Regions from separate parts of the Blastococcus sp. SYSU DS0669 genome, predicted to be linked through region 2. Evidence: riboswitches for the same ligand, from Rfam matches in the RefSeq annotation. Region 2 holds a riboswitch; each other region holds the start of a gene.
What was found. A riboswitch is a leader RNA that binds a small molecule or an ion and turns the genes downstream of it on or off. The one in region 2 is predicted to bind cyclic di-AMP.
Positions count from the first base shown of each region.

Region 1 (9,537 bases), on a different contig from region 2:
TGTCGGGCCGCTGGAAGATCAAGCACCCGGACATGCAGCAGCTCGCCCTTCAGGCCCGCGCGATCGCCCGGAAGCTCGGCGGCGTCCGCTACACCTGGGTGCCGCGCGCGCAGAACGGCGCCGCGGACGCCCTGGCGAACAGCGCGATGGACGGCCGGCCGGTGCACCGGGACGCCGCCGCGGAGCCCAGCGTGGCCGAGGACGACGTCCAGCCGACGGCCGAGCCGGCCCCGGTGGTCACGACGGTCACCCACCTGCTGCGGCACGGCCAGACCGAGCACACCCCCGAGCGCCGGTTCAGCGGCCGCAACGAGCTGCCGCTGTCGCGGACCGGAGAGGCCGAGGCGGAGGCGGCCGGCGAGCGCGCCGCCGAGCTCGGCATCGAGGTGGTCGTCGCCTCGCCGCTGCGCCGCACCCGGGAGACCGCCGAGATCGTGGCCGCGCGGCTCGGTCTGCCGGTGGAGTTCGACGACGACCTGGTCGAGCTGGATTTCGGGGCCCTCGAGGGGCTGAGCGCGGACGAGGCGCGCTCCAGGCACCCGCTCGCGGTGCGCCGGTTCATGGGGGACGTGACCGTCGCGGCTCCCGGCGGCGAGTCGGTCGCCGACGTCGCCGGCCGGGTGGAGCGGGCCCGGCAGCGGATCCTCACCCGGCACGCCGGGCGGACGGTGCTGGTGGTCAGCCACGTCACGCCGATCAAGCTGATGCTCGGCGCGGGGCTCGGCACCGGTCCCGAGGTCGTCCACCGGGTGTTCCTGGAGGCCGCCTCGCTGTGCACGGTGGCGTGGTCGTCCGACGGGCGCTCGTCGGTGCGGCTGCTGAACGACACCGCGCACCTGCGCTGACGCCCGCCGAGGCCGGTCAGGTGCGCACGGAGAGGTAGACCGACACGGCGACGCCGAAGGTCACGATGAGGACCCGCAGCGGGGTCGCTGGGATGCGGGTGGCGATGCGCGCCCCGAGGAAGCCGCCGACGAGGCCGGCCGGGGCGGCGACGGCGACGACCGACCAGGCGACCGGCCCGAAGATGCCGAACACGAGCAGGGTGATGGTCGCCGTGACGGCCGACAGCGCGGACTTGAGCGCGTTGGCGAGCTTCAGCCGCTGCAGCCCGATGCCGAGCACGCCGACGAGGATCACCCCGAGCGCGCCGCCGAAGTACCCGCCGTAGACGGTGGCGAGGAAGAGCGCCAGGTACAGCCAGGCGGGGTCGCCGCCGGGCTCGCCGGCGGCCCGTCCGGCCAGGCGCCGCGTCACGAGCGGCTGGACGGCGAGCAGCAGGCTGGCCAGCAGCACGAGCGCCGGGACGACGACGTCGAAGGCGTCCGACGGGGTGGTGAGGAGCAGGACGCTGCCGGCGAGCCCGCCGAGGGCGGCCACCGCGCCGAACCGGACGAGGCGACGGCGCTGGCCGGCGTACTCGGCGCGGAAGCCGGCGACGCCGCCTAGGTAGCCGGGCCACTGGGCCAGCGAGTTGGTGACGTTGGCAGCGACCGTGCCGAGGCCGAGCCCGACCAGCGTGGGGAACAGGATCAGCGAGCCGCCGCCGGCGACCGAGTTGACGCCGCCGGCCACGAAGGCGACGCCCGCCGCGATGAGCAGGTCGACGGCGGACACGGCGGGTCACCCTACGGTGGCCCCATGCGGAGACCGGCGAGCGCGACGTGGCTGGGAGCCCTGCTGGGCGGGTCGGGAGTGCTCCACCTGGTGCGCCCGCGCACCTACGAGTGGCTGGTCCCGCCGGAGCTCGGCTCCGCGCGGGTGTGGGTGCTCGCCAGCGGGGTGGCCGAGATCGGCACCGCCGCGCTGCTGGCCGCTCCGAGCACCCGCCGGGTCGGCGGCTGGTCGGCCGCAGCCCTGCTGCTGGCCTTCGTTCCGGCGCACCTGCACCACCTCCGGCTGGGGCTCCGGAAGCCGCCGGTGATGGCCGCGGCCGTGGTGCGGCTGCCCCTGCAGGTGCCGATGGTCGCAGCGGCGCTGCGGGTGGCCCGCGGGCGCTGACGGCGGGGCAGACTCGCCCCATGCCGCCTGCACCGATGCCCGACGACTGGCAGCGCGCCCTCGTCGTCGCCGCGCACCCCGACGACATCGAGTACGGCCTGGCCGCCGCCGTCGCCTCGTGGACGGCCGCGGGCAAGGAGGTGCACTACCTGCTGGCGACCCGGGGGGAGGCCGGGATGGCCGGCGTTCCCCCGGTTGAGGCGGGCCCGCTGCGCGAGGAGGAGGAGCGGCGGTCGGCTGCCGTCGTCGGGGTCACCGAGGTGGAGTTCCTCGACCACCGGGACGGCGTCCTGGTGGCCGGGCCCGACCTGCGCCGTGACCTGGCTGCCGCCATCCGTCGGCACCGGCCCGAGCTCGTCGTCACCGGGTACTTCGGGCCCACGTGGACCCCGCCGGGGGTGTCGCCGGCTTACCTCAACTCGGCCGACCACCAGGCCCTCGGGCAGTCGGTGCTCGACGCGGTCGCCGACGCGGGCAACGAGTGGATCTTCCCGGAGCTCACGGAGGAGCGGTGGTCCGGGGTCCAGTACATCGCGGTCGGCGAGCTGACCGACCCGCCGCACGAGGTCGACGTCAGCGACCAGGTGGAGACGGCGGTCGCCTCGCTGACCGAGCACCGGCGGTACCTGGAGCTGCTCTCGGACGACCCGGTCGACGTGCAGGCACGGCAGATCGTCGACATGTCCACGCTCACCGAGGACGGACGGCGGCGCGTGGGCTTCCGGCTCTACTGGGGGTAGGCGCCGGCGCAGCGTCGCGACCGGCTGACCCCGTCCGGGTCAGAAGGGCGGTGGGTCGTCCGCCGGGTCCGGTGGCGGCGGCGGTGGTTCGGGTCGCTCGGTGAGGACGCGGTAGCCGGGTGGCCGGGTGGTGCGGGTGACGCCGCTGGGGGTGATGACGGTGAGCACCCCGTCGTCGTTCATCGTGTGGGTCCAGCCGGGGGCGAAGGTCTTGAGCCGGTGGTGGCGGCGGCACAGGCAGCACAGATTCGCGCAGTCGGTGGCCCCGCCGGTGGCGTGGGCGATGACGTGGTCCAGGTCGGCCCAGCCGGCGGGCACGGTGCAGCCGGGGTGGCGGCAGGTGCGGTCCCGCACGCGCAGGAACCGCTGCTGGGCGGCCGAGGGGCGGTAGCGGTCCACCGGACCGGGGCGGCCCAGCAGCGGGCAGCCGCAGGCGGCCTCGGGGTGCTCGAGGTCGGTGGGGTGGTCGGGGCAGCCGCGGGCGGCGAGCCGGGTCAGCTCGCCGCGGCCGGTGACGGCCAGCAGCGCGCCGGTGGCGTCGGTGATGGCGATGTCCAGACTGCCGCCGGGCGGGGCCTGGATGCCGCAGGCGTCGAGGGCGGTGAGCAGTTCGCGCAGGTGGGCGGCGGTGATCGGCTCCCCGTCGACCTCCCCGACCGGCTCGGGAGCCCCGGCTGGGGTGAACGCCGCGGGCAGCGGGGCGCCGGCGGCCAGGAAACCGGCCGGGGTGAGCGCGCCCAGCGGGGCGATCACGGTCAGCTGCGCGGTCACCGCCGGGGCGTCCTGCCAGGGGCGCAGCAGCAGATCGGCCAGCGCACCGGTACGCAGCATGCCGATCGGCCGGTCATCCCCGGCCGCCTTCGCCGCCCGGGCGTGGCCGTCCACCGCCGCCCGGCAGGCCCGGGCCTCGGGATGCGGGAGCAGGGCGCGCAGCTCGCTCATCCCGTCCCCGACCGGCCGCACCGACACGTCCGCGCCGCGCCGGCGGATCTCCCGGCGCCGGTCGGCCGCGGCGGCGTCGCGGGCCACCAGCTCCGCCCGCATGGCTTCGCGCAGCCGGCCCAGCCCCAGCCCGGTGGCGCCGGGCAGCACCGCGGCCTCCGCCGCGGCGATCACCGCCGGATCGGTGCCGGCTCCGGTGGCGGCGACCTCCGCGGCGATCGCCCGGGCCCGCGGCCAGTCCAGCAGCCCCAGCCGCAGCCGGGCGAAGGTGGCCGGCAGCCGGGTGGTGAGCACCTCGGCGTGCTCCAGCAGGGTCACCGCCGCCGCCCGGCTGCTGTTGTGCACCGCCGCCAGCTCATCGGGCACGAACTCACTCACCCCCGCCGGCCCCACGGTTCCGGCCCGTTCCCCGCCGGGCAGCGGATCGACCGGGGCCGGGCGGGCGGCGGCGAGGTCCATCACCAGCTCCACCCGCAACGCCGCCAGCCGCGCCTCGGCGGCCACGATCTGCCCCAGCAGATCCGCCACCTCCACCGCCGACCGGCGGGCGGGCAGCCACGCGGACAACGGCTCGTCCCACCACTGAGGATCGGGATCCTTCAGCTCCCAGGGCGAGGGCGGCTCGGACACCGGCCCCACGCTCACCCCGACCGCGAACCCGACCACCGACACAACCGCAGGCTAGGACGGGGGTACGACACTTTCCGCAGGCCGAGAAGCGCGCGGGCCGACTGGCCGCCCACGGGGGCGGGCGGCCAGTCGGGCACCTACGAGCGCAGCGGATGCTGGATCACCGCGGTCGGGATGCGTCCGCTCTGCAGGCCATCAGCGTCCGCGGCGACTGAAACGGCTCAGCAGTCGCTTGAGCAGGTTGGCCTTGACGAGCCCTGAGATCAGTCCCATGACGTCCTCCTCCATCGGGTGGTGCGGGGATCGACGGCATGTACCCGCGCGCTGCGGGTTCCATGTGCCGGGCGCCCTACACTCCAGGGCACGACGGACGAGTCGGCCGGGCGGTCGCGTCGGCGGGGGAGACCCCGTCGCCGAGGAACGTCCGGGCTCCACAGGGCAGGGTGGTCGCTAACGGCGACCCGGGGTGACCCGCGGGACAGTGCCACAGAAAACAGACCGCCGGCGTTCGCGCCGGTAAGGGTGAAACGGTGGTGTAAGAGACCACCAGCACGCCGGGTGACCGGCGTGGCTCGGTAAACCCCACCCGGAGCTAGGTCAAGAAGGAACGGCGGTTCGCCGCCGTTCCGCGCAGGCGTTCGAGGGCGGCCCGCCCGAGCCTGCGGGTAGACCGCTGGAGCCTGCCGGCAACGGCAGGCCTAGATGGATGACCGCCCATCGGGAGGCCGCAAGGCACCCGTGGACAGAACCCGGCGTACAGGCCGACTCGTCCGTCCCCCGCCCGACGCCGGCCACCGGCCGGTGCGGTCGGGACGTCACCCGGACGGGTGAACGGAGGCGCTGCGCGCACGGTTGGTGACGCGCCGTGCGGCCGTGCGGAGAGTTCTCGAAAAGGACCGGTCCGGCCTGTGGCGAGCCGATCCTGATACCTACCGTTCCCTCCGTCCGCCGATCGGCGGGCCCGGATGGCCGCCCGCCGAACCTGCCCACGGCCACCCCGGAGTCATAGACGCACGGGCAGGCGCGGGGGACCCACCGTTCGTGGCCCCTCCGGGACCTCGGGGTGAAGCCGCGCCATGCGCGGCCGGGCAGCTCTCGCCCGAACCCGACAGCTAACCCCGCAGGCGGCGAGAGGCTCACCACTCCATGCCCAACAGCCATCGCACCGTGGGGCGGCACCGTCGTCCCTCCCGCAACCGCGCCATGACCACCGTGGCGTACCCGGCCGTCGTCCTCGCCGCGGCCTCGGCCCTCACCCTCGGGACCATGGGCTCCGCGGCCGCCCACCCCGGCGCGCACACGGTCAGCCCCGGCGACACCCTCAGCAAGCTCGCGGCCGAGCACGGCACCACCTGGCGCAGCATCTACGACGCCAACCGCGACACGATCGGCGGGAACCCCAACCTGCTCCGCGTCGGCCAGGTCCTCACCATCGGCGGCGGCGTCGCGCCGGCGGCGGCGCCTGCTGTCGCGACGGGGTCGTACACCGTGGTCGCCGGCGACACGCTCGGCAAGATCGCGGCCCGCCACGGCACCACGTGGCAGGACCTGCACGCCCTGAACCTCGGCGTCATCGGCCCCGACGCGAACGTGCTGCGGGTCGGTCAGGTCCTCGCCCTCAGCGGCGGGGGACTGGCTCCCGAGCGCGCCAGCCGGGACGAGCGGCCCGCCCCGGCTCCCGCACCGGCCCCGGCCCCGGCCCCCGTCCCGGCCCCGGCGGCGACCTCGGCGGCCTACGACCAGTGGGACGCGCACGTCCGCCCCGACGTCCAGGAGATCGCCGAGGTGCACGGCGTCGGGACGGTGCTCACCCGCCCCGGCCACAGCCCCACCGCGGGCCTCGCGGCCGACTTCATGGTCTACGCCGACTCGGCCAAGGGTGACGCCGTCGCCCAGTACGTGATCGACAACGCGGCCCGGCTCGGCGTGGAGTACGTGATCTGGGAGCAGCGGATCGCCGGTACGTGGACCGGCTGGGCCTGGCAGGGCATGGAGGACCGTGGCTCGCCCACGGCCAATCACATGGACCACCCGCACGTGGCCTTCCTGCCGTAACCACACACCGCACGACGACGAGCGCCCCCTGCCCGGATCCCCGGGTGGGGGGCGCTCGTCCGTCGAGGTGCTGTCGTACGCCGGTCAGCCCCGGCCGACCGGTCAGACGGCGACGGCGGTGACGAAGGTGCAGATGCCCTCGCCCGACTCCGCCCGCGGCCGCAGCCCGATCGCCCACAGCAGCGCGGTCTCGACCCGGTGCGCCACCTTCCGCAGGCCCACGTACCAGGTCGACCCCCCGCTGGTGACGGTGATGTCGCCGAACCCTGCCGTCCGGATGTGCTCGACGAGCATCCAGTCGGGGAGGATCGAGATGTGGCCGGGCTGGTAGTAGTGCCCCGGCCCGAAGATGAACGGCGCGCCGCGCAGGAACATCTTGAGCCGCGAGTGCGGGTGGCCGACGTTGGGCGTGCTGACCAGCAGCTTGCCGCCGGGCTCCAGCAGCGCCCGGATGGAGCGCAGCACCTGCCGCGGGTTCTCGACGTGCTCGAGCGTCTCGACGCAGACCACCATGTCGAACGGGCCACGGGTCGCCTCGGTCCACTGCGGGTCGTCGAGGTCGAGGCGGTGGATCCAGTCGTGCGGCGGGTCCAGGTCGGTGGGGACGACGTCGAAGCCCGCGTCCCGCAGCCGCAACGCCAGCGCCCCGCAGCCGGCGCCCACCTCGAGGATCCGGCCGCCCTCGGGCAGCTGCTGCCGGACCAGTTCGAGCGCGTACTCGTGCACGCCGGGTGCGGCGTGCACGCCGTGCCCCTGGTAGGACCAGACCGCCGCCGTGCGCTGGGTGGTGCCCTCGTCCACTGTCACGCCCGGAGTCTGACCTACCCGCAGCCGCGACGCGCGCTCGTGCGCCACGGAAGCCCACACCCGACATGCTCGGCCGCGCCGCTGCAGGATGCAGGATGCAGGGTCCCCGTCGTGTCATCGTGATCGCCATGCGAGCAGTGCACCGGTGAGCGCCGTCGCCGTCGCCCTCATCGCGGCAGCCGCCGGCATCCCGGTCGGGCATCTGGTCAACCGGGCCGCGGGTCGCTTCCCGTGGCCGGCGCAGCTGCGGCCGGCGGAGCTGGTCGGCCCGGGACCCGTCGCCGTGCGGCCACCGGTGCTCGAGCTCCTGGCCGGGATCCTGTTCGGCCTGGTGGGCCTGCGCTTCGGCGCGGCGGCCGAGCTGCCGGCCTTTCTCTTCCTCGCCGGCGCCGGGCTGCTGCTCGCCGTCGTCGACCTCCGGCACCGGCTGCTGCCGAACCGGGTCGTCATCCCCTCAGTCGGCGTGGGCCTGGCGCTGCTGGCCGTCCCCGCCGCGGTGAGCGGCGAGTGGTACGCCCTGCTGAGAGCCGGGTTCGGGTCGATGGCGCTGTTCGCGGCGTTCCTCGTCCTCGCCCTCATCTCGCCCAGCGGTCTGGGCATGGGCGACGTCAAGCTCGCCGCGCTGCTCGGTCTCTACCTGGGCTGGCTGGGCTGGAGCGCGGTCGCGCTCGGGGGCGCCGCAGGCTTCCTGGTGCAGGCCCTGGTCGTGCTGCCCCTGCTGGCCCTGCGTCGGATCGGCCTGCGCAGCGAGCTGCCGTTCGGCCCGGCCATGCTGGCCGGCGTCGCCCTCGTTGTGCTGTCGAGCACAGTCGCCGTCTGAGGGCTCAAGAGCGCTCTCACATCGCCGACACATGTCTGTGTCGATGTCGTAACGCCAGTCCCGTCACTGTGCGTGACCGGTTGCATGCCACCCCCCTCGTTCGGGGTGATCTGTCGACCGATGTGATGACAAGCGCTCAAGTCCCCGCCGGAACCTGCCCGATGGAAGCCCTGTCGCCACGAAGCCGGGTCACCCGACCCGGACCCGCTGGCCTCCTCCACCAGGGAGTTCCCGTGCTGAACGTGTACGTCGCAGTCGCCACCATCGCCTCTTTCGTCGAGGACCGCCTGAAGCGAGAGGAGAAGGGCGCGACCGCCGTCGAGTACGGCCTGATGGTCGGCCTGATCGCCGTCGTGATCATCGTCGCCGTCACTGCGCTCGGCGGTCGCCTGGACACGCTCTTCCGTTCCATCGTCACCAGCCTCGGCGGCACGGTCACCACCTGATCGATCTCGGTTCCCTCCCTGCCCCCACGGCGCAGTGGCCGCGCGACGGTCGCTGCGCCGTGGGGCAGGAGCCCCCGTAGGAGAGGCGGTGAGCACTGATGACCACACGACTACTGCGCGACGATCGAGGCGCCTCGGCGGTGGAGTTCGGGCTCATCGTGCCGCTGCTGGTCGTCCTCGTCCTCGGCATCGCCGAATTCGGGCATGCCTTCCAGGTGCAGGGCACCCTGTCGGCTGCTGCCCGCGAGGGCGCACGAGCCATGGCCCTGCAGAACGACCAGACCATCGCTCGGGCTGCGGTGCTCGACGCCGCGACCTCCCTGAATCCTTCGATCACCCCGCACCAGATCGCCATCACGCCGGCTTCCTGCCCGACGACCGGTGGCAGCAGCACGAACGTCGAGCTGACGATCACCTACCCGATGCCCTTCCTCACCGGCTTCTTCGCTGCCGAGGTCGAGCTCACCGGAACGGGGGTCATGCGGTGCAACGGCTGACCCTCCGCGGCCGGCTCCGGCGCGACGAGCACGGGGCCTCCGCCGTCCTGCTGTCCCTCCTGCTGGTGCCGATGCTGGGCTTCGCCGCGATCGCCGTCGACATCGGCGCCCTCTACGCGGAGCGGGCCCGGCTGCAGGTGGCGGCCGATGCCGCAGCCCTCGCCGTGGCTTCCGACTGCGCTCGCGGCAACTGCGGCGACATGCTGGCCACGGCGCAGAGCCTGGTGGTCGCCAACGCCGGTGAGGCCACGGCGGGGCAGCCGGTGCTCTCCAGCAACCCGACCAGCGTCACCGTCCCCGGCAGCACACCCAAGGAGCACTGGTTCGCGCCGGTGATCGGCCACGACGCCACCCAGGTGTCGGCGACGGCCACCGTGGCGTGGGGCGCGCCCGACCGCGGGACGGCGGTGCTCCCGCTCACCTTCTCGTGGTGCGAGTTCCTCCAGCAGACCGGCGGCGGTGAACCCTCCGGCGAGATCGAGCACACCATCTACTTCACCAAGACGTCGAACACCGTGGGCTGCACCGGCCCGTCGAACCTGTTCGTGCCGGGTGGCTTCGCTTACCTCGACACGCCGCCGGCGGAGTGCGAGGCGGCC
Region 1 covers NZ_JBJHAE010000012.1:106,497-116,033, forward strand. Annotated here, with positions in the region: gene ACI792_RS13600 (bifunctional RNase H/acid phosphatase) at 1-845, shown strand, start outside; gene ACI792_RS13605 (sulfite exporter TauE/SafE family protein) at 862-1,617, opposite strand; gene ACI792_RS13610 (DoxX family protein) at 1,642-2,001, shown strand; gene ACI792_RS13615 (PIG-L deacetylase family protein) at 2,022-2,741, shown strand; gene ACI792_RS13620 (DUF222 domain-containing protein) at 2,781-4,355, opposite strand; RNA gene rnpB (RNase P RNA component class A) at 4,685-5,086, shown strand; cyclic di-AMP (ydaO/yuaA leader) riboswitch at 5,314-5,452, shown strand; gene ACI792_RS13630 (LysM peptidoglycan-binding domain-containing protein) at 5,517-6,368, shown strand; gene ACI792_RS13635 (class I SAM-dependent methyltransferase) at 6,471-7,175, opposite strand; gene ACI792_RS13640 (prepilin peptidase) at 7,321-7,995, shown strand; gene ACI792_RS13645 (Flp family type IVb pilin) at 8,229-8,441, shown strand; gene ACI792_RS13650 (TadE/TadG family type IV pilus assembly protein) at 8,540-8,938, shown strand; gene ACI792_RS13655 (pilus assembly protein TadG-related protein) at 8,926-9,537, shown strand, end outside.
Region 1: another riboswitch for cyclic di-AMP. It lies ahead of ACI792_RS13630 (LysM peptidoglycan-binding domain-containing protein); the one in region 2 lies ahead of ACI792_RS16490 (NlpC/P60 family protein).

Region 2 (9,537 bases):
CACTAGGCTCGGCGGCGTGAGTGCCGCCGACAAGCCCGCCGCACCGGCCACCGTGCTGGTCTACAGCCACCGTCCCGAGGTCCGCGACGCGGTGCGCGCGGCGGTCGGGCGGCAGCCCGCCCCCGACGTGGGGCCCCTGACCTGGCTGGAGTGCTCGACGGGCGACGAGGTGGTGGCCGCGGTCGGCGCCGGCGGCATCGACCTGTGCATCCTCGACGGCGAGGCGCAGCCCACCGGTGGGATGGCGCTGGCCCGCCAGCTGGAGATGGAGGTCGCCGACCGTCCGGCGGTCTGCCTGCTCGTGGCGCGGCAGCCCGACCGCTGGCTGGCCCACTGGTCACGGGCGGAGGCGACGCTCGCCCTCCCGGTCGACCCGCTGGTCGCCCCCCGGGTGGTGGCCGACCTCCTGCGCGCCGACGCGGGTCAGCCCGCCGCCCGCCGGTGACGCCGCTGGTGCCGCCGACGTCCGCCGCGCCCACCTGGCCCGGGTTGCTCAACCGGCTGCTCGCCGGGCAGGACCTCACGGCCGAGGACACCCGCTGGGCGATGCGGGAGGTCATGACCGGTGAGGCCACCCCCGCCCAGGTGGCCGGCTTCACCGTCGCGCTGCGGGCCAAGGGGGAGGCCCCGCAGGAGGTCGCCGGGCTCGCCACCGAGATGCTGGCGCAGGCCACGCCGGTGCGGCTGCCCATGGACTGCGTCGACATCGTCGGCACGGGAGGGGACGGCGCCCACACGGTCAACATCTCCACGATGGCGGCGGTCGTGACGGCTGCCGCGGGTGCTCCCGTCGCCAAGCACGGAAACCGCGCGGCGTCCTCGTCGTCCGGGGCCGCCGACGTCCTGGAGGCGCTGGGGGTGGTCATCGACCTGCCCGCAGACGCCGTGGCCGCCTGCGTGCGCGAGGCCGGCATCGGCTTCTTCTTCGCGCCGGTGTTCCACCCCGGGATGCGGCACGCGGCCGCCCCGCGCCGGGAGATGGGCATCGGCACCGTCTTCAACTTCCTCGGCCCGCTCACCAACCCGGCGCGTCCGGTGGCGGCGGCGATCGGCTGCGCGAACGCGCGCATGGCGCCGGTGCTCGCCGAGGTGCTCGCCGCCCGGGGGACGCGGGCGCTGGTCTTCCGGGGCGACGACGGCCTCGACGAGCTGACCACCGCGACGACCTCGGCGGTGTGGCAGGTCCGCGACGGCGCCGTGGAGGCCGACCGGGTCGACCCCGCGGCGCTCGGCATCGAGGCACCGCCGCCGGACGCCTTGCGCGGCGGGGACGCCCGGGTCAACGCCGACGTGTTCCGCCGGTTCGTCGACGGCGAGCGGGGGCCCGTGCGCGACGCCGTCCTGCTCAACGCCGCCGCCGCGCTGGTGGCGTTCGACGAGCGGCCCACGCGGCTGCACGACGGCCTCGCGGCGGGGCTGGAGCGGGCAGCCGCGGCGGTCGACGACGGACGCGCTGCGACGCTCCTGGACCGCTGGGTCGAGGTCAGCCGCGCGGTCCGCCGCTAGGCCCGTCCGGAGGCTCGCGAGGGGCGAGGAGGACGGGGTCCGACCTCAGACCTCGGCGTCGAAGCCGATGGAGAAGGCCGCCTCGAGGTCGTGCCGCGAGTAGGCGCGGAAGGCGATGTGCGTGTCCGTGTCGATGACCCCGGGCACCTTGTTGATCCGGCCGGCGATCACCTCGGCGACCTGCTCGAACTCGCGGACGCGGACGATGGCGATCAGGTCGGCCTCACCCGCGACGGAGTACACCTCGCTGACGCCCTCGAGCTCGGCGACGGCCTGCGCGACCTCGCCGATCGAGTCGGTGGCTGCGTCGATCATCACGATGGCGGTGATCACGCCGGGGATGCTAGCCGTTCGGGGCGGGCGCGGGTGCCCAGCGACCGCCCGTCGGCGAAGGGGTCCCGGGCATCGCGCCCGGATTCCACGCGCGCCAGGAAGTCGCTGTAGGAGCCCGTGCCGGGCGCGGCGCAGGCCAGGGTCCCGGTCAGCTGCACCAGCCGGGTGCCGGGCTTCTCCAGCCAGCGCAGGACCAGTTCGGTCTCGTCGACCGACGTCGGCTGCTCGGCGTCGGTGCCTGGGACGGTCTCCGCGGTCGCCAGCAGGCCGGGCAGCACGCTGCGGACGGTGGTGCCCCGGGGCGCGTTCCCCGCGGCGGCGAGGCGGCCCGACCGGACGACGGACAGCTCCCAACCGCCCTCGCCGTCAGGCCGGGCGAGCACGAGCTCGGGTACGGCGGCCAGCGACGCCAGCCGCTGCCGCCGGCGGAGGGCCCGGACGAGCACGGCCACCCGGTCGCGCAGCACGGCGGCGTCCTCGTACCGCTCCTCGGTCGCCAGGCGCTCCACCCGGTCCAGCAGCGGGGTGAGCAGCGGGCGGGGATCGTGACCCACGGCCGCGGCGAACACCGCGGCGACACCGGCGTACTCGGGCACCGACTGCGCGCCGGTGCACGGGGCGCCGCAGCGCCCCATGTCGGCGAGCGCGCAGGCGCTGACCGGCGTGCGGGGGGAGAGCCGGGCCGTGCACTGCCGCAGGGGGAGCACCTCGTGGACCGCGGCCACGGCGGCGTCGGCGGCGCGGCGGTCGGGGAACGGCCCGAGGAAGACGCCGGCGTCGGGGCGGACCCGGCGCACCACCGACAGCCGGGGGAAGGGCTCCTCGGTGAGCCGGACCCACAGCGCCCGCTCGGGGAACCGGGACCGGCGGTTGTACCGCGGTTTGTGCGACGCGATCAGGCGCAGCTCGCGGACCGCCGCCTCGAGGGCGTGGGCGCACGGGATCGCCTCCACCCGCTGGGCCAGGCGCACCATCTCGGTGATCCGGCTGCGCTGCTCGCCGGAGGTGAAGTAGCTGCGGACCCGGCTGCGCAGGTCGCCGGAGGTGCCCACGTAGAGGGGCTCGTCCTTGGGTCCGCGGAACAGGTAGACGCCGGGACCGTGCGGCACCTCGTCGGCCAGGTGCCGCTTCCGCCGCCGCTCCGGGTCGACCTGCCGGGTCAGGGTGGTGAGCTCCTCCAGGGTGGTCACGCCGAGGGGGCCGAGCCGCTCGAAGAGCCCGTGCAGCACGTCGACGGTGGCCCGGGCGTCGTCCAGGGCCCGGTGCGTCGGCGAGGTGGTGGCCGAGAAGTAGGGGGCCAGGGTGGCCAGCTTGCAGTTGGGCACCTCGTCGCGGTTGAGCAACCGCCGGGCGAGGACGGCGGTGTCGACGGACGCCGCCGCCGGCCACGCCAACCCGTTCTCGGCGCACGCCGCCTTGAGGAACCCGAGGTCGAACGGGGCGTTGTGGGCGACGAGGACCGCGCCGCGGGCGAACTCGAGGAAGGACGGGAGGACGGCGCCGATGCGCGGGGCCGTGGCGACCATCGTCGACGTGATGCCGGTCAGCACGCTGATGTAGGGCGGGATCTCGTGGCCGGGGTCCACGAGGGTCTGGAACTCGCCGAGCACCTGCCCGCCGCGGATGCGCACCGCCCCGATCTCGGTGATGGCGCTGTCCTTGGGGGAGCCGCCCGTCGTCTCCAGGTCCACCACGACGAACGTCACCTGGGCCAGCGGCGTCCCGACCTCCTCGATCGAGACCTGCTGGTAGCGCGGCGGCGCGGGAGAGGGTGGCACGGGGCGGACGCTAGGTCGGGGTGCTGACACTCCGGGGGACGCGCGCCGGGCCCGGCCCCCCCAAGGGCGGGGGGTCGGAGGCCGCCCGACCAGGGGGCCGGGGGTGCTCACCCCGCCGATCACCTGGCGTTCCGCCGCCCGGGCGGGTCACCATGCACTCCCAGCGCCCGTCGCCCCGCGCGACCGGCCCGTCCCTCGGAGGTGGTCGGCGATGCCCGCGCGCTACTGGTCGCGCCCGCCCGGCCCGGTCCGCCGGCGGGTGGCGCTCGCGACGCTGGCCGCGTGCGCCCTCGTGCTGCTGCCGGGTGCGCCGGTCGCCGCCGCGCCGAGCGACCAGCCGGGCGGCACGTCGGGCGTGCTGGAGAGCCGCGACCTCGACCACCTGCAGCGGCGGGCCGCGGAGGTGCAGGACGACCTGCGGGCCCGCCAGGCGGAGGTCGTCGCGGCGCGCGAGGCGCTCGCGGAGGCGCAGCGGTCGGTGGACGAGGCGAAGGCGGTGCTCGACGACGCCCAGGGCGTGCTGGCCGGGCACCAGCGCGAGGTGGCCGGTTACGCCGCCGCCGTCTACCGGGACGGCGGCTCCGTCACGGCTCTCACCCTGCTCCTCAACGGCGGGGACCCCGGAGAGGTCCTGTCCGGCATGGGCTTCCTCGAGGTGGTCGACGCCCACGCGGCCCAGGTCATCGGCGTCGCCGAGAGCCACCGGCGCAGCGCGCTCGACCGGCGGGAGCACGCCCAGGCCGCCCTCGACCGGGCCCAGGTGCGGGCCGACGAGGTGGCGGCGCGGGTGGCCGATCTGGAGGCGGCCGCCGAGGCGGTCACCGCGGAGCTCGGCGACGTGCTCGCCGTCGTCGACGGCCAGCTCGCGGCGCTGCAGCGGGAGCAGACGACGGTCAACGAGCAGACGGCGGCCAGCTGGCAGGCCTACGTCGACCAGCTCCGCGCGGCCGGGCTGGCGGAGGTGCCCGCCGCCGCGTTGCAGGACCCCGAGCTGGCCCTGCCCGACCGGCTGGTGCCGGTGGCTGCGAGCGGGGGCGGCGCCCAGCGCGGGGTCGCCCAGCTGCCCGGTCGCCCGACCTCGATGCTCGTCCTCCCGATGGAGACGCTGACGGCGGTCGGCGGGGCGATGGAGGCGCTCGGGCAGCCGTACGCGCCCGGGACGGCAGGGCCCGACTCCTGGGACTGCGGCGCCCTGGTGCAGGTGGCCTACGGCCGGACCGGGCTGTCCCTGCCCGCGACGCAGGGCGACCTGTTCGCCCGCACCGTGCCGGTGGACCCCGCCGACGTGCTCCCCGGCGACCTGGTCTTCCTGGGCTCGCCGGAGGGCGGGCTGGGGCACGTGGGCATCGCCCTCGACACGCGGACCATGGTCACCGCGGACGCCCGGGCCGGCGCCGTCGTCGTGCGGACGCTGCCGGGCGACCAGGTGATGGGGATCGGTCGCCCGGTCCTCGGCCAGCGGGCCCGCGTCCCCGTCCCGGAGCCGGCCGCGGGGGCGTTGCGGAGCGAGTGCGGCAACACCGTCTACCCGCCCAGCTACGACGGCGGCCGGGCCTGGGGCGGCTACCCGAACGGCCTGATACCGCCGAGCGCGATGTGCCCCCTGGGGGTGGGCGGGCACTCGCTGAGGTGCGACGCGGCCGCGGCCTACCGGGCCATGGCGACGGCCTACGAGGCCGCCTTCGGCCGCCCGCTGTGCATCACCGACTCGTACCGCACCTATGCGTCACAGGTGCGGCTGTACGGGGAGAAGCCGGCGCTGGCCGCCGTGCCGGGCACGAGCAACCACGGTTGGGGCCTGGCGGTCGACCTGTGCGGTGGCGTGCAGTCCTTCGGGACGCCGCAGTACGCGTGGATGGAGGCCAACGCCGGCCGGTTCGGCTACCTGCACCCGACCTGGGCCGACCAGGGGAACGGGCGCGAGGAGCCCTGGCACTGGGAGTACGCCGGCACCTGATGCACCCGTTCCCTGGTCGCGCGGCCGGAAATGTCGGTGACCCCTCCTAGCGTGCGCAGCGACTCACGGAGGAGAAGAAGCGATGCTGATCGACTGCGACACCTGCACTGCCCGCGGGACCGGCTGCGCCGACTGCGTCGTCACCGTGCTGCTCGGCGCCCCGCCGGGTTGGCAGGGGGTCGACCCGGTCGTCGTGCCCATGACCGGGCGGGCGGCCCGTGGTGGTCCCGCCGTGGCCGCCGAGGACGTCGTCGTCCCGCCGCCGGGGGTGGTGGTGGAGTTCGACGAGGTCGAGCGCCGGGCCGTGCGGGCGCTCGCCGAGGGCGGCCTGGTGCCCCCGCTGCGTCACCCGAACGGGGCCGGCGGTCACGACGGCGAGCGGTCCCGCGGACGGCGCACGGGCTGACGTCCCGGACCGCGCCGACCGGGGCTTCTGCCCCGCAGCGGAGCCTCCGACGGGGAGGCGCGCCGCTGACCTGGGGATCTCCCTCACGCCGGGTTCCTCCAGTGATCATTTGTCACGCAGGTATCACGATCGTTAGGGTTCACGCCGTTCGGCCGGGTGGTCGTCATCCGTCGATGGATGGCCTCGACCGGACACCGCCTAATCACCGCACGGCGCGCACCACCGGCGCCGGAGGTGTACCGGGGACCCACCGCAGTTCTGGGGTGAGTTCTCCCGCAGCCGGCCCGCCGGTGCGCGGGGGATAGGGCCAGTCTTCCCAGCCCGAACCCGTCAGCTAACTCGGTCGGCGGTTGCAGAGGAAGAACGGAGAGCCGCCGCACGTGGCGACCCCTCACGCACTGCTGACGCACGCCCCCGAACAGCTCGGCACCGCCGACCGGTGCAGCTCCTCCCGCGCCCGTCGCTCCGGGCCCCTCCGCTCCGGATTGCTGGTCACCGCCGCCGCGGCCATGACCGTCACCTTCCTCCCGGGCACGGCGTCGGCCGTCCCCGGCACGGCCGACGCGGTCGCCGCCCAGGTGGCCCGGGCCAGCCACGAGCTCGAGGTCGTCTCCGAGGAGCTCAACGAGGCCAAGGTCGTCCTCGCCGGCCACCAGCGCGACGCGGAGGCCGCGAGCGAGGCCACCGCCGAGGCGGAGGCCCGGCTCGGTTCCCTCGACGGGCACATCCGCCGGCTGGCCCGCAGCGCCTACACCGGCAGCGGCATGTCGCCGCTCGACGTCCTGCTGACCAGCGACTCGGCCGACCAGCTCGTCGACCAGCTGGGCACCCTCGACGCGATCGCCGGGCACACCAACGACGTGCTCACCGAGGTGTCGCAGGCCGCCGAGGACGCCGAGGAGTCCCGCGAGGCAGCCGAGAAGGCCGCCGCGGACGCCCAGCGGACGGTGGAGGAGATCGCCGCCCGGCAGGAGGAGCTGGAGGCGAAGATCGCCGAGTACCAGCGCCGCTACGAGGAGCTCACCGCGCCGCAGCGGGAGCAGGTGGCGCAGGCGCACGGCGGGGCCGGCCTCCCGGCGCCCAGCGGCGTCGTCGCGCCGAGCTCGGCGGCCCAGGCCGCGGTGAACGCCGCGCTGGCCCAGCTCGGCGACCCGTACGTCTGGGGCGCCGGCGGGCCCAACGCCTTCGACTGCTCCGGCCTGACCTCCTACGCCTACGCCGCGGCGGGCGTGACGCTCCCGCACTCGAGCCGGTCGCAGAGCCAGATGGGCAAGCCCGTCTCGCGCAGCGAGCTGCAGCCCGGTGACCTGGTGTTCTTCTACAGCCCGGTCAGCCACGTCGGCATGTACATCGGCAACGGGCAGATGGTGCACGCCTCGACCTCCGGCCAGCCGGTGAAGGTGGCGAGCCTGGATTCGATGGGCAACTACAACGGAGCCCGTCGCATCGCCGGCTGACCGCCACCCGACCTCTGTCGGCCGGCCTGTCCGGAGGCGAGGACGACGGCGTCGGCTCACTAGGATCGGCCGGGTGAGCGTTCGCCGGGCCGCCCTGGTGGCCGCGGCCCTCCTCGGGATCGCCGTCGTCGTCGTGATCGCCGTCCGCACCCCGTGGACCGTCCTGCCGGAGCCGCCCGGCGGCTACACCGAGCCCGACCCCACCGCCGGCCTCGACCCGGCCCGGATCGAGCGCGCCGAGGCGTTCGCGGCCGCGCTGCGGCCGGCGTCGCTGGTCTCCCTGCTGCTGAGCCTGGGGGTGTCGGCGGTGCTCGGCCTGACCCCGCTGGGCGCCCGATTGATGCAGGCCGTCGCGGCGCGGGTGGGCGACCGGTGGTTCGTCCAGGTGCTGGTGGGGGTGCCGGTCCTCCTGCTGCTGGGGCGCCTGGCCACCCTGCCGCTCTCGGCCTACGCCGAGTCGGTGCGCACCCGCTACGGCCTCTCCACCCGCGGGTGGTGGCTCTGGCTGCGCGACGTCGCGGTCTCCCTGGCGATCAGCGTGGCGTTGACCGTGGTCGTGGTGCTGGCGTTCCTCTGGCTGGTTCGCCGGGCCCCGCGCACGTGGTGGGCGTGGGCGGGGGCGGCCGTCTCCGGCCTGGTGGTCGCCGGCTCGTTCCTGTACCCGGTGGTCATCGAGCCGGCGTTCAGCACCTTCGATCCCCTGCCGGCGGGGGAGCTGCGCAGCGAACTCCTGGCGCTCGCGGAGCAGAACGGCACCCCGGTGCAGGACGTGCTGGTCTCCGACGCGTCCCGGCGGACGACGGCGCTCAACGCCTACGTCTCCGGCTTCGGGTCCACCCCGCGCATCGTGGTCTACGACACGCTCCTCGGGGAGCTGCCCGACGCGGAGATCGAGTCGATCGTCGCCCACGAACTGGGGCACGTCGCGGCCGACGACGTCCTGACCGGCACGCTCATGGGGGCGCTGGGTGCGGGCGCGGCGACCGCGCTGCTCGGCTGGCTGCTGACCTGGGCACCGCTGCTGCGCCGGGCCGGGGCCGAGCGGCCCGGTGACCCGCGGGTCGTGCCGCTGCTGCTGTTCCTCGTCGCCGTCGGCGGCCTGCTCGGCACACCGGTGCAGAACTTGGTGTCCCGGCAGATCGAGCAGCGCGCCGACGTGCACGCCCTCGAGCTCACCCGCGACCCGGAGGCGTTCATCGACATGCAGCGTCGGCTCGCCGCGACCAACCTCGGCGACCCCGATCCTCCGGCGGCCTGGCACTGGTTCTTCGGCAGCCACCCCACCACCGCGGAGCGGATCGCGATGGCTCAGGACTGGGCCCGCCTGGAGGGTTCGTGAGCCGCACGCTCGTCGTCACCAACGACTTCCCGCCCCGGCAGGGCGGCATCCAGACCTTCGTCGCCGCGCTGCTGGAGCGGCGACCGCCGGACTCCCTCGTGGTGCTCGCGTCGGACGCCCCGGGCTCGGCGGGGCACGACGCGGGGCTGCCGTACCCGGTGGTGCGCCGCCCGACCGGCATGCTGCTGCCGACCCGGGCGACGGCCCGCGTCGCCGTGGACCTGGTAGGGCGCTACGGCTGCGACACCGCCTTCTTCGGCGCCGCGGCGCCGCTGGGGCTGCTCGCGCCCACGCTCCGCGCCGCCGGGGTCCGGCACCTGGTGGGCGCCACGCACGGCCACGAGACGGGGTGGGTGGCCCTGCCGGGGAGCCGGCAGCTGATGCAGCGGATCGCCGCCGGGCTCGACGTCCTCACCTACATCAGCGAGTACACGCGGGACCGGCTCGCGCCACCGCTCGGGGGGCGGACCCGGCTGGCCCAGCTCTCCCCGGGGGTGGACGTCGCCCGGTTCACGCCGGAGGTGGACGGGACGCCGGTGCGCGAGCGGCACGGCCTGGGGGACGCGCCGGTGGTGGTCTGCGTCTCCCGGCTGGTCGCCCGCAAGGGGCAGGACGTGCTCGTCGCGGGGTGGCCGCGGGTGCTCGCCCGCCACCCGGAGGCCCGGCTGCTGCTGGTCGGCGGCGGGCCGGACGAGGGGAAGCTCCGCCGCGCGATCGAGGCCCGCGGGCTGCAGGGCTCCGTCGTCCTCGCCGGCCCGGTG
Region 2 covers NZ_JBJHAE010000018.1:71,646-81,182, forward strand. Annotated here, with positions in the region: gene ACI792_RS16460 (hypothetical protein) at 17-445, shown strand; gene trpD (anthranilate phosphoribosyltransferase) at 454-1,506, shown strand; gene ACI792_RS16470 (Lrp/AsnC family transcriptional regulator) at 1,552-1,839, opposite strand; gene ACI792_RS16475 (DEDD exonuclease domain-containing protein) at 1,836-3,617, opposite strand; gene ACI792_RS16480 (D-alanyl-D-alanine carboxypeptidase family protein) at 3,829-5,574, shown strand; gene ACI792_RS16485 (hypothetical protein) at 5,657-5,980, shown strand; cyclic di-AMP (ydaO/yuaA leader) riboswitch at 6,197-6,344, shown strand; gene ACI792_RS16490 (NlpC/P60 family protein) at 6,361-7,437, shown strand; gene ACI792_RS16495 (M48 family metallopeptidase) at 7,511-8,776, shown strand; gene ACI792_RS16500 (glycosyltransferase family 4 protein) at 8,773-9,537, shown strand, end outside.

Region 3 (9,537 bases), on a different contig from region 2:
CGGCACCAGCCGGGTGACCAGCACCGCAGCGAACGAGCGCCCCGCGACCAACCGGTCCAGGCGCGGCCCGGCCAGCCGGGCGACGGCCGGGCGCCCCAGCCCACGGGCGAGCCCGAACGCCAGGACGGCGGCGAGCAGCCCGCCGGCGAACGCCACGGCCAGCCCCGCCGCCAGCCCGAAGACCGCGCCGAGCAGGGCCGAGACGACCGACCGCGGCACCGGCGCCAGCAGCACGAGCGCCACGGCGCCCACCAGCACCGGCCAGGCGGCGACGCCGGCGCCCGCCACGGCCGCCCGCAGGTGGTCCGCCGACGGCAGGTCCAGCGTCAGCGCCGCTGTCGCACCGCCGACCAGCAGGACGCCGAGGACGGCTGCCCGCAGCCAGGTCCGATCCACCGCCGTCCGCACGCCCCGATCCTGCCGCACGGGGCGCGCGGGACCGGTCAGCTGCAGCTGCCGCCCAGGGAGATGCCGCGCTGCGCCAGCCACGGGACGGGGTTCGTCCGGTCGGCGTAGAGGCCGCCGCGGTGCACCTCGAAGTGCAGGTGCGGACCGGTGGACTGGCCGCGGTTGCCGACCTCGGCGATCTGCTGCCCGCCGCTGACGACCTGCCCCGGTGACACGAAGAACTGGTTCACGTGCCCGTAGACGGTGATGACCCCGTCGTGGTGCTGGATCGCGACGGCGAGCCCGAAGCCGCTGGCCGGCCCGGCCTGCAGCACCACGCCCGGCTCGGGCGTGTAGATCGGGGTGCCGATCGGCGCGGCGATGTCCACGCCGAGGTGCATCGTGCCCCAGCGCGCCCCGTAGCAGGAGGTGACCCGGCCCTGGGTGAGCGCGGCACCGCTACCACCCGGCGCGGCCGCCACCGTCATGACCGCGGCCTGCTCCGCCGCCTGCGCGGCGTCGTACGCGCGGGCGGCGTCCTCGGCGCCCCTGACCTCGAGCAGCCGGATCTCCGCGTCCCGCAGCTGCTGGTCCAGGCTGGCCTTCTCCGCGGTCAAGGCGTCGAACTCGGACTGCGCCGCGGCGAGCAGACGGTCGGCCTCCCCCTGGGCCTCCTGCGCCGTGCGGGCGGCGGCGTCGCGCTCGGCGACGGCGGCCTTGGCCTCCTGGTCGAGCCGTGCCTCGCGCGCCTCGGCGATCCGCAGCTCCTCCAGGACCCGGGCGCGGTCCTCGCCGAGCAGATCCAGCGTCGCGGCCTGCTGCAGCAGCTCACCCGGGCCCTCGGCGTGCAGGACCATCTCGAGCTCGGTGAACGCCTCGTCGCTGCCCATGTAGGCCTCCCGGCCCAGGGTGGCGACGTCGTCCTGGGTGCGGCCGACGGCCTCCCGGACGGCGGCGAGCTCGGCGGCGATCGCGTCGGCGTGCTGCCTGGCGCGGTCGAGCTCGGCCTGGGCGGTGAGCACGGCGCCGCTGGCCTCCTCGGCCTGCAGCGTCATCTGCTGCAGCCGCTCCTCGGCCTCGCGGACGCGCTGCTCGATCGTCGCGACCTCGGCGGCGACGCGGTCGTGCTCGCTCTGCGCTCCACTCGGGGCCGCCGACGAGGACTGCGTCCCGATCAGGGACAGGGCCAGCAGCGCGGTGAGGGCGATGGTCGCCCGGCCGGCGGCGCGGCGTGGTCGCCGCAGGCTGCGGCGCAGGTGGTGCATGGTCGCCAAGGCGACGGTCTCCGTTCCTCGGTCCGCCTACCAGGTCAGCTGACGGGTTCGGGCCGGAACGTGCCCTACCAGCCTGCCCGTGGAGGCGCAGGCGGGATTCACCCCAGAGAACATGGGTCCCCGGTCCCCGCGGCGGTCAGACCGCGGAGTTCGGCGGGGCCCGCCCGAGCCCCCGGGTTCGGGAGCGGGATCGGGTGGGCCGCGAGAGACGGTACAAGCTAAACCTGGATATGTCACAGGCGCATAACGAACCATCTCGGTCCGCCACTCGGGTCCCGAGTCGCGACGCGGGTGACGTACCGGCGTCTGGCAGGCTGCTAGAGCCGGGGCGGTAGCTCAGCCGGTCAGAGCATGGGACTCATAATCCCTGGGTCGTGGGTTCGAGCCCCACCCGCCCCACTCGGCGCCCTCTGGGCGAGGCCCGGACATGAGGAGTGTCACGTTCCCGGGTCGTGCGGTTCGGGGTCCGCCGTCCCGGGCTCGTCGCCGAGCAGTGCCGCGGCGCGCGGGTGCCACGCCGAGCCGCCGGCCGCGACGGCCCGGATGTGACCGGAGAGCTCGGCGGGATCGTCGTCCTTCAGCAGGTAGCCGGCTGCGCCGATCGCCCGGGCCTCGCGGACGCTGGCCGGGTCGAGGCCGCCGGTGAGGAAGACGATGCGGACCTCCGGGTGAGCGGTCCGCACACCACGGGCCGCCGTCAGGCCGTCCATCACGGGCATCTGCAGATCCAGGAGCAGGACGTCGGGGCGCAGCTGCCGCACGGCGTCGGCGACCTCCGTCCCGTCCGCGCACTGCCCGACCACGGCGATGCCGCCGGCCGCCTCGAGCAGCTCGGTGAGCGCTTCCCGCAGGAAGGGGTGGTCGTCCACGACCACCACCCGGATCTCGGACACCTCTCGTCCCGCCTTCCGTGCCCCCCGTGCGTCACGGAACGCGCGGACCGCGTGCGCGCCTTCCCGGCTGCCGTGCAGGGCCGTGCCGCGCCCGGTCGCCGTCACCGGCCTCCCTCCGCGCCCGACGGATCCGCACAGCGTCATGGCACCGGAGCGGTGGCGCATGGTCCCCCCTCTGGTCACGCCCCCGCCTCCCGTCCGCCCCGCGCCGGAGGCTCTCTGACTGATACGCGGCAGGACGCGGTGCATGACGCGACGCATGACGCGGCACCGGTCGGTCCCGCGCTGGAAGAGGCGCGGATCCCTGGTGCATGACGCGGGATCCGCGCCTCGTCACGTCGTCCTGGACCTGCGCGTCATGCGGTGCGCGTCGCCGCGTCCTCACCGGTGCACGGGGAACCGGCAGGAATTCGAGGTGTGCCATGACCACGGACCAGCATGCGCGCGTCAGGTCCGCGGGACTCCAGGACGGGCCGCCCCAGCGCCAGGAGCGGCTCCGGCGGCTCGCGCGGATGCGACGGGCGGCCGGGCACCTGGTGACCGCCGAGATCCTCGAACGCCGCGCCGATCAGGCCACGAGCCCGGTGCTGGCGTCGCTGCTGCGCGAGCGCGCCGGTGAGCGACGCTCGCTGGGAGAGCGGCTCCTCGCGCCCCCGGCTGAAGCCCGGCCCGAGCCGTGCGCGGGAGGGGAGGCGGTGCGCGTCCGCCGGTTGTAGCGTCCGGCCCATGGCAGCCGCGGGGCCGGCTGGCTCCGAGGAGGAGCGACCGGGGTCGGTCGAGTTCATGGCGCTCGTGCCGCTCGTCCGGCGGATCGTCGCGTCCCGGGTCCGGGACGCCGCCACCGTGGACGACCTGGTGCAGGAGACGCTGGCCCGCGTGCTGGCCGCGGCCGGACGGATCGAGCCGGGGATGCTCGAGCCCTACGCGATCGTCACCGCGCGCAACGTCGTCACCTCGCTGTGGCGGGAGCAGGACCGGCAGCGGCGGAACCAGCACCGCGTCGTCGACCTCCACCCCTCCGCCGCACCGGACGAGGACGTGCTGGCGCGCGAGGACCGGGACGCCGTGAGCGCCGCGCTGCGCCGGCTCGGCGACCGGGAGCGGGTCACCCTGCTGGCCCACGAGGTGGCCGGGCAGGACACCCGCTCGCTCGCTGCCGAGCTCGGCTCGACGGCCGGCGCGGTGGCCGCCCAGCTCAACCGCACGCGGGCACGGCTGCGCGTGGAGTACCTGCTGGCCCTGGAGACGGCCGACCCGCCGACGGACCGGTGCCGGCCGGTGCTGCTCGCCCTCTCCAGCGGCGACCGGCGCCGGCAGCGGGAGATCGACGCGGCGAGGCACCTGCTCGGGTGCGACTTCTGCGCCGGGCTGAGCGGCCCCCTCATGGAGCGCGGCCGGGCCCGGGAGGACGAGGTGCGCGTCCCCGTGCGGGCCGACGCCGACGTCGTCGCCGCCCGGCAGGCGGCCCGCGAGGTGGCGGCCCGGATGGGGTTCCCACCGACCGACCTCACGGTGATCGCCACCGCCGTCTCCGAGGTGACCCGCAACGTCGTGCGGTTCGCCGAGGCCGGCGAGGTGGTCGTCGACGTGCTCGAGGAGCCGCGGCGCGGGATCCGCGTCGTCGTGCGCGACGTCGGCCCGGGCATCCCCGACGTCGAGCAGGCGCTGCAGGACGGCTTCAGCAGCTACGCGGGCCTGGGCCTGGGCCTGCCGGGCGCCCGGCGCCTGATGGACGAGTTCACGGTCGTGTCGGAGGTGGGTCGCGGCACCACCGTGACCATGACGAAGTGGTGGGGAGAGCGATGACCGGCAGCCAGGACGGGAACGCGACCAGGGTCTCCGAGGCCGCGTCGCCGGGGAGGCCCGGGGACGAGGAGGTCCTGCTCCCCGAGCTCGTCGCGCACCTGCGCGAGCACCGCACCCGGTTGCGCCAGGAGTGGACGACGCGCATCGGCGAGGCGCACCTGCTCCAGGCGATGACCAACCAGGAGGTGGCCGCGGAGACCACGTCGGTCTACGACAACTACGTGGAGGTGCTGGAGACCGGCAGCGTGGAGGCCCTGCAGCACTACGCGCGGGACCTCTCGGAGCGGATCATCCCCAGGGGCGTGGAGACGCACGAGGTGGTCGGCATCGTGCTGCTCCTGCGCGACGTGCTGGCCCGCTCGCTGTTCGAGAAGTACCAGCGCGACTTCGGCCTGCTCAACCGGGTCCTGGACGCCTACGAGCCGGCCGCCAACCGCATCGCGAACACCGTGGCGGTGAGTTTCGTCGACGAGCGGGAGCGCGTCATCCGGCAGCAACAGGACGCGATCCTCGAGCTCTCGACGCCGGTCCTGCCCGTCCGGGAGCGGCTGCTCATCCTCCCGATCATCGGGGTGCTCGACAGCGAACGCGCCAAGCAGCTCACCGTGCAGCTGCTCAGCGGCATCCGCACGCACCGCGCCAAGGTCGTCGTCATCGACATCACCGGCGTCCCGGCGATCGACCAGACGGTGGCCAACCACCTCGTCCAGACCGTCGACGCCTCCCGCCTGATGGGGGCCAACGTGATCATCACCGGGTTGTCGCCGGACATCGCCCGGACCCTGGTGACCATCGGCGTCGACCTGAGCAAGATGGACACCGTCGGTGACCTGCAGGGAGGGCTCGAGGAGGCCGAGCGGATGCTCGGGTACACGTCGGTGCACCGCGACGGGTCGATCGGGCCATGAGCTCCGGGCCGCGGCTGTTCTCCATCCTCAAGCAGGGCCCGACGCTGATCGCCTCGATCCACACCGCGCTGGACGACTCGCAGCTCGAGCGCTTCCGCGAGGACCTCGTCGACCGCATCGGACGTGACCGCGCCCGCGGGGTGATCATCGACCTCGCGGCGCTGGACGTCCTCGACTCGTTCGCCACCCGCATGCTGCGGGACATCGCCGAGATGGCGCGGCTGCGGGGCGCGCGGACGGTCGTCGTCGGCATCCAGCCCGACGTCGCGTTCGTCATCGTGCGGCTCGGGATGGACACCGGCACGCTGGAGACGGCCCTGGACCTCGAGGAGGGGCTCGAACGCCTGGCCGGCCGCGGGGCCCCCACGGTGGGCCTCATCAGGTGACGGCCCTCGACGACCTGCGCCGCGACCACCGCGCGGCCTTCCTGCGCCACCTGGGCCACCGGCGCGAGTCCTCGCTGCACGCGGGCTACGAGCTGGGGCGGTCTGCCCTGGCCGCCGGCATCAGCCTGCTCGAGGTGATCCGCGTCCACCACGACGTCCTCATCGAGGTGCTCGGCACCACCCGGCCCGAGGAGGTGCAGGCGGTCGCCGAGGCCGCCTCGGACTTCCTCCTCGAGGTCGTCGCGAGCTTCGACATGTCGCAGCGCCGGCCGCCGGGCGGCCGGGGGCGCCCGCGGCCTCCTCACTGACCGGGGCGCGGGCCGAAGCGCTCCTCCAGCGGCGCCCGGTCGGCGACGTCGAGCAGGTCCACCACTTCCGACAGCCCCCGCACCGGCTCATCGGGGTCGACGACGTTCACACCGATGGAGTACAGCGGCTGCAGGGGGCTCTGCCACACCAGGCGCACTGCCTCGTCGCGGATGGCGGGCGCATCCGCGCCGGGCTCCGCGGTGACGTCCACGGTGCCGCTCGCCGGGTCGGTCGCTGTGTCCTTGTACCGGACCTCGACGGCGGCGACGTCGTCCCGGGCCAGCAGCTCGTCCTCGATCGCGGCACCGATCGCGGCGGCGTCCGACGATGGTGCCGGCGGCGTGCCACCGCCACCGCCACCGCCTCCGCTGCCACCGCCGCCGGAGCAGCCGGCCACGGCGAGCAGCACCGCCGCGGGCACGAGCAGGCCCCCCGCCCGTCCCGAGCAGCGCACGGACCGCTCACCCCCTGCTGATCGAGTAGACGCGGGCCACGACGGTCACGTCCTCGCCGGGCCCGGCCAGGAAGGGTGCCGCGCCCGCCCGGTAGGCCGCAAGCGAGGGGTCCGCGCTGCGGTCGACCAACCGGGCGCCGTGCAGGTAGGCGTTCCGGAGCCCGTGGTCGGCGCCGAGGCTCCCGTTCCGCCGGTCGAAGGTCACCGTGGTCACGTTCGCGTCGTCGTCGTTGTCCCGCCCGTCCAGGTGCGGGACGACGTCGTGCTCGTTCTCCAGGGCCAGCACCTGCACCCCGGCCGGCACCGCCACCCGGCCGATCGGCGAGCCCGCGGTGAGGACGCACCGGACGTCGTAGGGGAAGTCGGCGGTGCCGGCGCCGTGCGCCGCCTGGGCGGCCACCATGCCGCCCTGGCTGTGCCCCACGAGCATCACCGGGTCGGCGGGCCCGGCGCCGGCCCGCCGCAGCGCCTCGGCGATCGCCCGCTGCCGGGTCGTGACGTCGCCGCCGAGCACCCGCACGTTGGTGCCCAGGTCGTGGGTCGCCGCGTTCACCGGGCCACCGGGCAGGTCCCAGTCCTGCGTGCCGGGGATGTCGACGACGTAGGCGGTGGTGCCGTCGGCGCGGGTCAGCACCCGGACGCCGATGTGGTCGCGCTCGGGCCCGGACTCCTCCGAGCGCAGGTCGAGGGCCGCCAGCAGGTCGGCGACCCCGCGGGGCGGCCGGACCGCCGCCGCGCGGACGTCGTCCGGGCGGTCCTGCACGACCGGCACGCCGTCGGGCCACAGCCGCCCCAGGCGGGCGGCCGCTGACCGGACGTCGCCTCCGCCGAGCCACGGGGAGAGCAGGCCGCCGGTGGTGAGGCCCAGCCGCGAGGCGGTGCCGGGAGCGGCGTTGACGACGTGGTCGACCAGGCCCGGGTGCTCGGTCAGCCAGCGCTCGGGGTCGTCGGCGAGCTCCCGGACCTCCGCCACGGTGCCGCCCGGATCGGTGAGGAGCTGCCCGGCGCCCAGGACCAGGAGGGCGCCGCCGGTGACCTCGGGGAAGAAGCCGGCCGCCCAGTGCAGGTCGTCGGCCAGCTCGGCGAGGGCGGCGTCGGCGGCCGCGTAGGCCTCGACCGCCGCCCGCAGCGTGGCCGCGCGCGCGGCGAACGCGACGGCGAGCGCCGAGAGGCCACCCGGCCCGTCCAGCGCCTCCAACAGCGCGGCCTGGAACCGGGCGACGCCGGCCGGGTCGAGCACCGCCGAGGCGAGCAGGTCGGGATCCACCAGCAGCGGGTGGCAGGCCGCGCTCGTGGCGGCCAGCGCCTCGCCGAGGTCCAGGCTGCCGCCCGCCAGCGCAGCGAGATCGGCGAGGTCGGCCTCCACCCCGCCCGCTCCCCCGCGGACCTCGATCTCAGCGCCCACCGGGTGCCTCCAGGAGTGCGGCCACGGTGGGCGCGATCCAGCTGCCCAGGTCGGCCGGCTGGACGGGCACGAGGTCGACCAGTCGAGCCGGCCCCTCCCCCAGGCACGGCCGCAGCCCCACCCAGCCGGCGTCGGTCGCCAGCCAGGACACCTGCCCCGCCCCGGCGCCGGAGCCGACGCGGCCCAGGACGAGGCAGTCCAGCGCCCCGCCCGTCCGGCGCCCGAGCTCGCGGTCCAGCTCCGTCACCGCGAGGCGACCCGAGGGCGCGGCGACCCCGCCGGCCGCCGGTGCGCCGCTCACCGCCCCCACCTCGGGCACGGCCCGCGCCAGCTCCGCACCCAGCCGGGCGGCGGGGGCCACCGACAGCTCCACCCCGCCCCCGGGCAGGGACAGCACGCCGACGACCACCCCGGCGCCCAGGGCGAACCACCCTGCCCGCTCCCCCACCGGCCCGGCCACCTCCAGGCGCACGGTGAGCAGCGGCCGGGCGAGCACCGCGAGGTCGGCGGCGACCGCCGGCACCGGTCGCACCGGCCCGTCCCCGGGCGCTGCCAGCACCCCGTCGGCGAGCAGCGCGGTGGTGGCCGCCTCCCGCTCGGCGGCCCCGAGCGCTGCGGGAGCGAGGGCCCGGGGCGCACCGGGCAGCCGGCCGGCCGCGAGGACGGCCCACCCGGCGGCGGGGATGGCCAGCCGCCGGGCCGCGACGCTCACCACAGGCCCGCGCTGCTCAGCCGGGCCGACACCGTGCGCCACGCGTCGGCGCCCGCCTCGGGCAGCTCCGCCACGACGTCGCCGAGCTCCTCGAGCAGGTCGCCGCCCCGGGCGGCCTGGTCGGCCAGCCACGAGCGGACCGACCGCTCGGCGCGCGCGATCGCCGCCAGCCGGGAGCGCACCTCGTCGGCGTGCCGGCGCAGCAAGCCTGCGGCGTGCTCGATCGCGTCGGCCGCGGCGTCGACGTCCGCGCAGTCCCGCACGTGCCGCTGCCGGTACGCCTCGGCGGCGTCGGACACCCAGCGGGTGCGGGCGCCCGCGCGCCGGTGCTCCTCCCCCGCCGCGCGCACCGCCCTCGCCCGTCCGGCCAGCTCGTCGGCCAGCCCGTCGAGGGCATCGGGATCCCCGTACCCGCCCACCTCGGCCTCCTCCCGGTCCCCTCACCAGGGCGGAGCCTAGGAACGTGGGCGCCCTCCCCGCGGCCCTCGGGCCGGGCCTGTGGGCAGCCGCCGGAGCTGTTGATGGATGCTGACCCGGTGACCGGCGTCCCCGTCCCCCGTGCCCTCGTGCAGGCAGTCCTCGACATCCCGCTGCACCGGTTCCTCGGCGTCGAGCTGCGCGACGACGCCGATCCGGCAGCGGGGATCCGGTTCCCGGTGGGCCCGGCCGCCCAGAACCCGGCCGGGATGCTGCACGGTGGCGTCGTCTACGCCCTCCTCGACGTCGCCTCGTTCCTGGCGCTGCTCCCCCACCTCGGCGACGGCGAGCACGCGGTCACCCACGACGTCTCCGCATCGCTGCTGCGGCCGGTCGGCGCCGACTCCGCCGTGGAGGTCACCGCCACCGTGCTGCGCCGCGGCCGGGCGGTCGCGTTCATGCGCGCGGAGGCCACCGTCGACGGCGTCCTGGTGGCCACCGGACAGGTCACCAAGACCGTCGTCGCCCCCCGCTGAGCCGCCTCACCAGAGGGAGAGCGAACGCCGGAAGATGCCGGCGAGGTCGT
Region 3 covers NZ_JBJHAE010000012.1:66,469-76,005, reverse strand. Annotated here, with positions in the region: gene ACI792_RS13455 (TVP38/TMEM64 family protein) at 1-408, opposite strand, end outside; gene ACI792_RS13450 (peptidoglycan DD-metalloendopeptidase family protein) at 444-1,652, opposite strand; cyclic di-AMP (ydaO/yuaA leader) riboswitch at 1,686-1,817, opposite strand; tRNA gene ACI792_RS13445 (tRNA-Ile) at 1,987-2,060, shown strand; gene ACI792_RS13440 (response regulator) at 2,099-2,554, opposite strand; gene ACI792_RS13435 (hypothetical protein) at 2,977-3,270, shown strand; gene ACI792_RS13430 (sigma-70 family RNA polymerase sigma factor) at 3,281-4,360, shown strand; gene ACI792_RS13425 (STAS domain-containing protein) at 4,357-5,268, shown strand; gene ACI792_RS13420 (STAS domain-containing protein) at 5,265-5,654, shown strand; gene ACI792_RS13415 (phosphatase RsbU N-terminal domain-containing protein) at 5,651-5,962, shown strand; gene ACI792_RS13410 (hypothetical protein) at 5,956-6,417, opposite strand; gene ACI792_RS13405 (hypothetical protein) at 6,425-7,822, opposite strand; gene ACI792_RS13400 (hypothetical protein) at 7,812-8,534, opposite strand; gene ACI792_RS13395 (hypothetical protein) at 8,531-8,953, opposite strand; gene ACI792_RS13390 (PaaI family thioesterase) at 9,056-9,487, shown strand; gene ACI792_RS13385 (hydroxyacid-oxoacid transhydrogenase) at 9,494-9,537, opposite strand, start outside.
Region 3: another riboswitch for cyclic di-AMP. It lies ahead of ACI792_RS13450 (peptidoglycan DD-metalloendopeptidase family protein); the one in region 2 lies ahead of ACI792_RS16490 (NlpC/P60 family protein).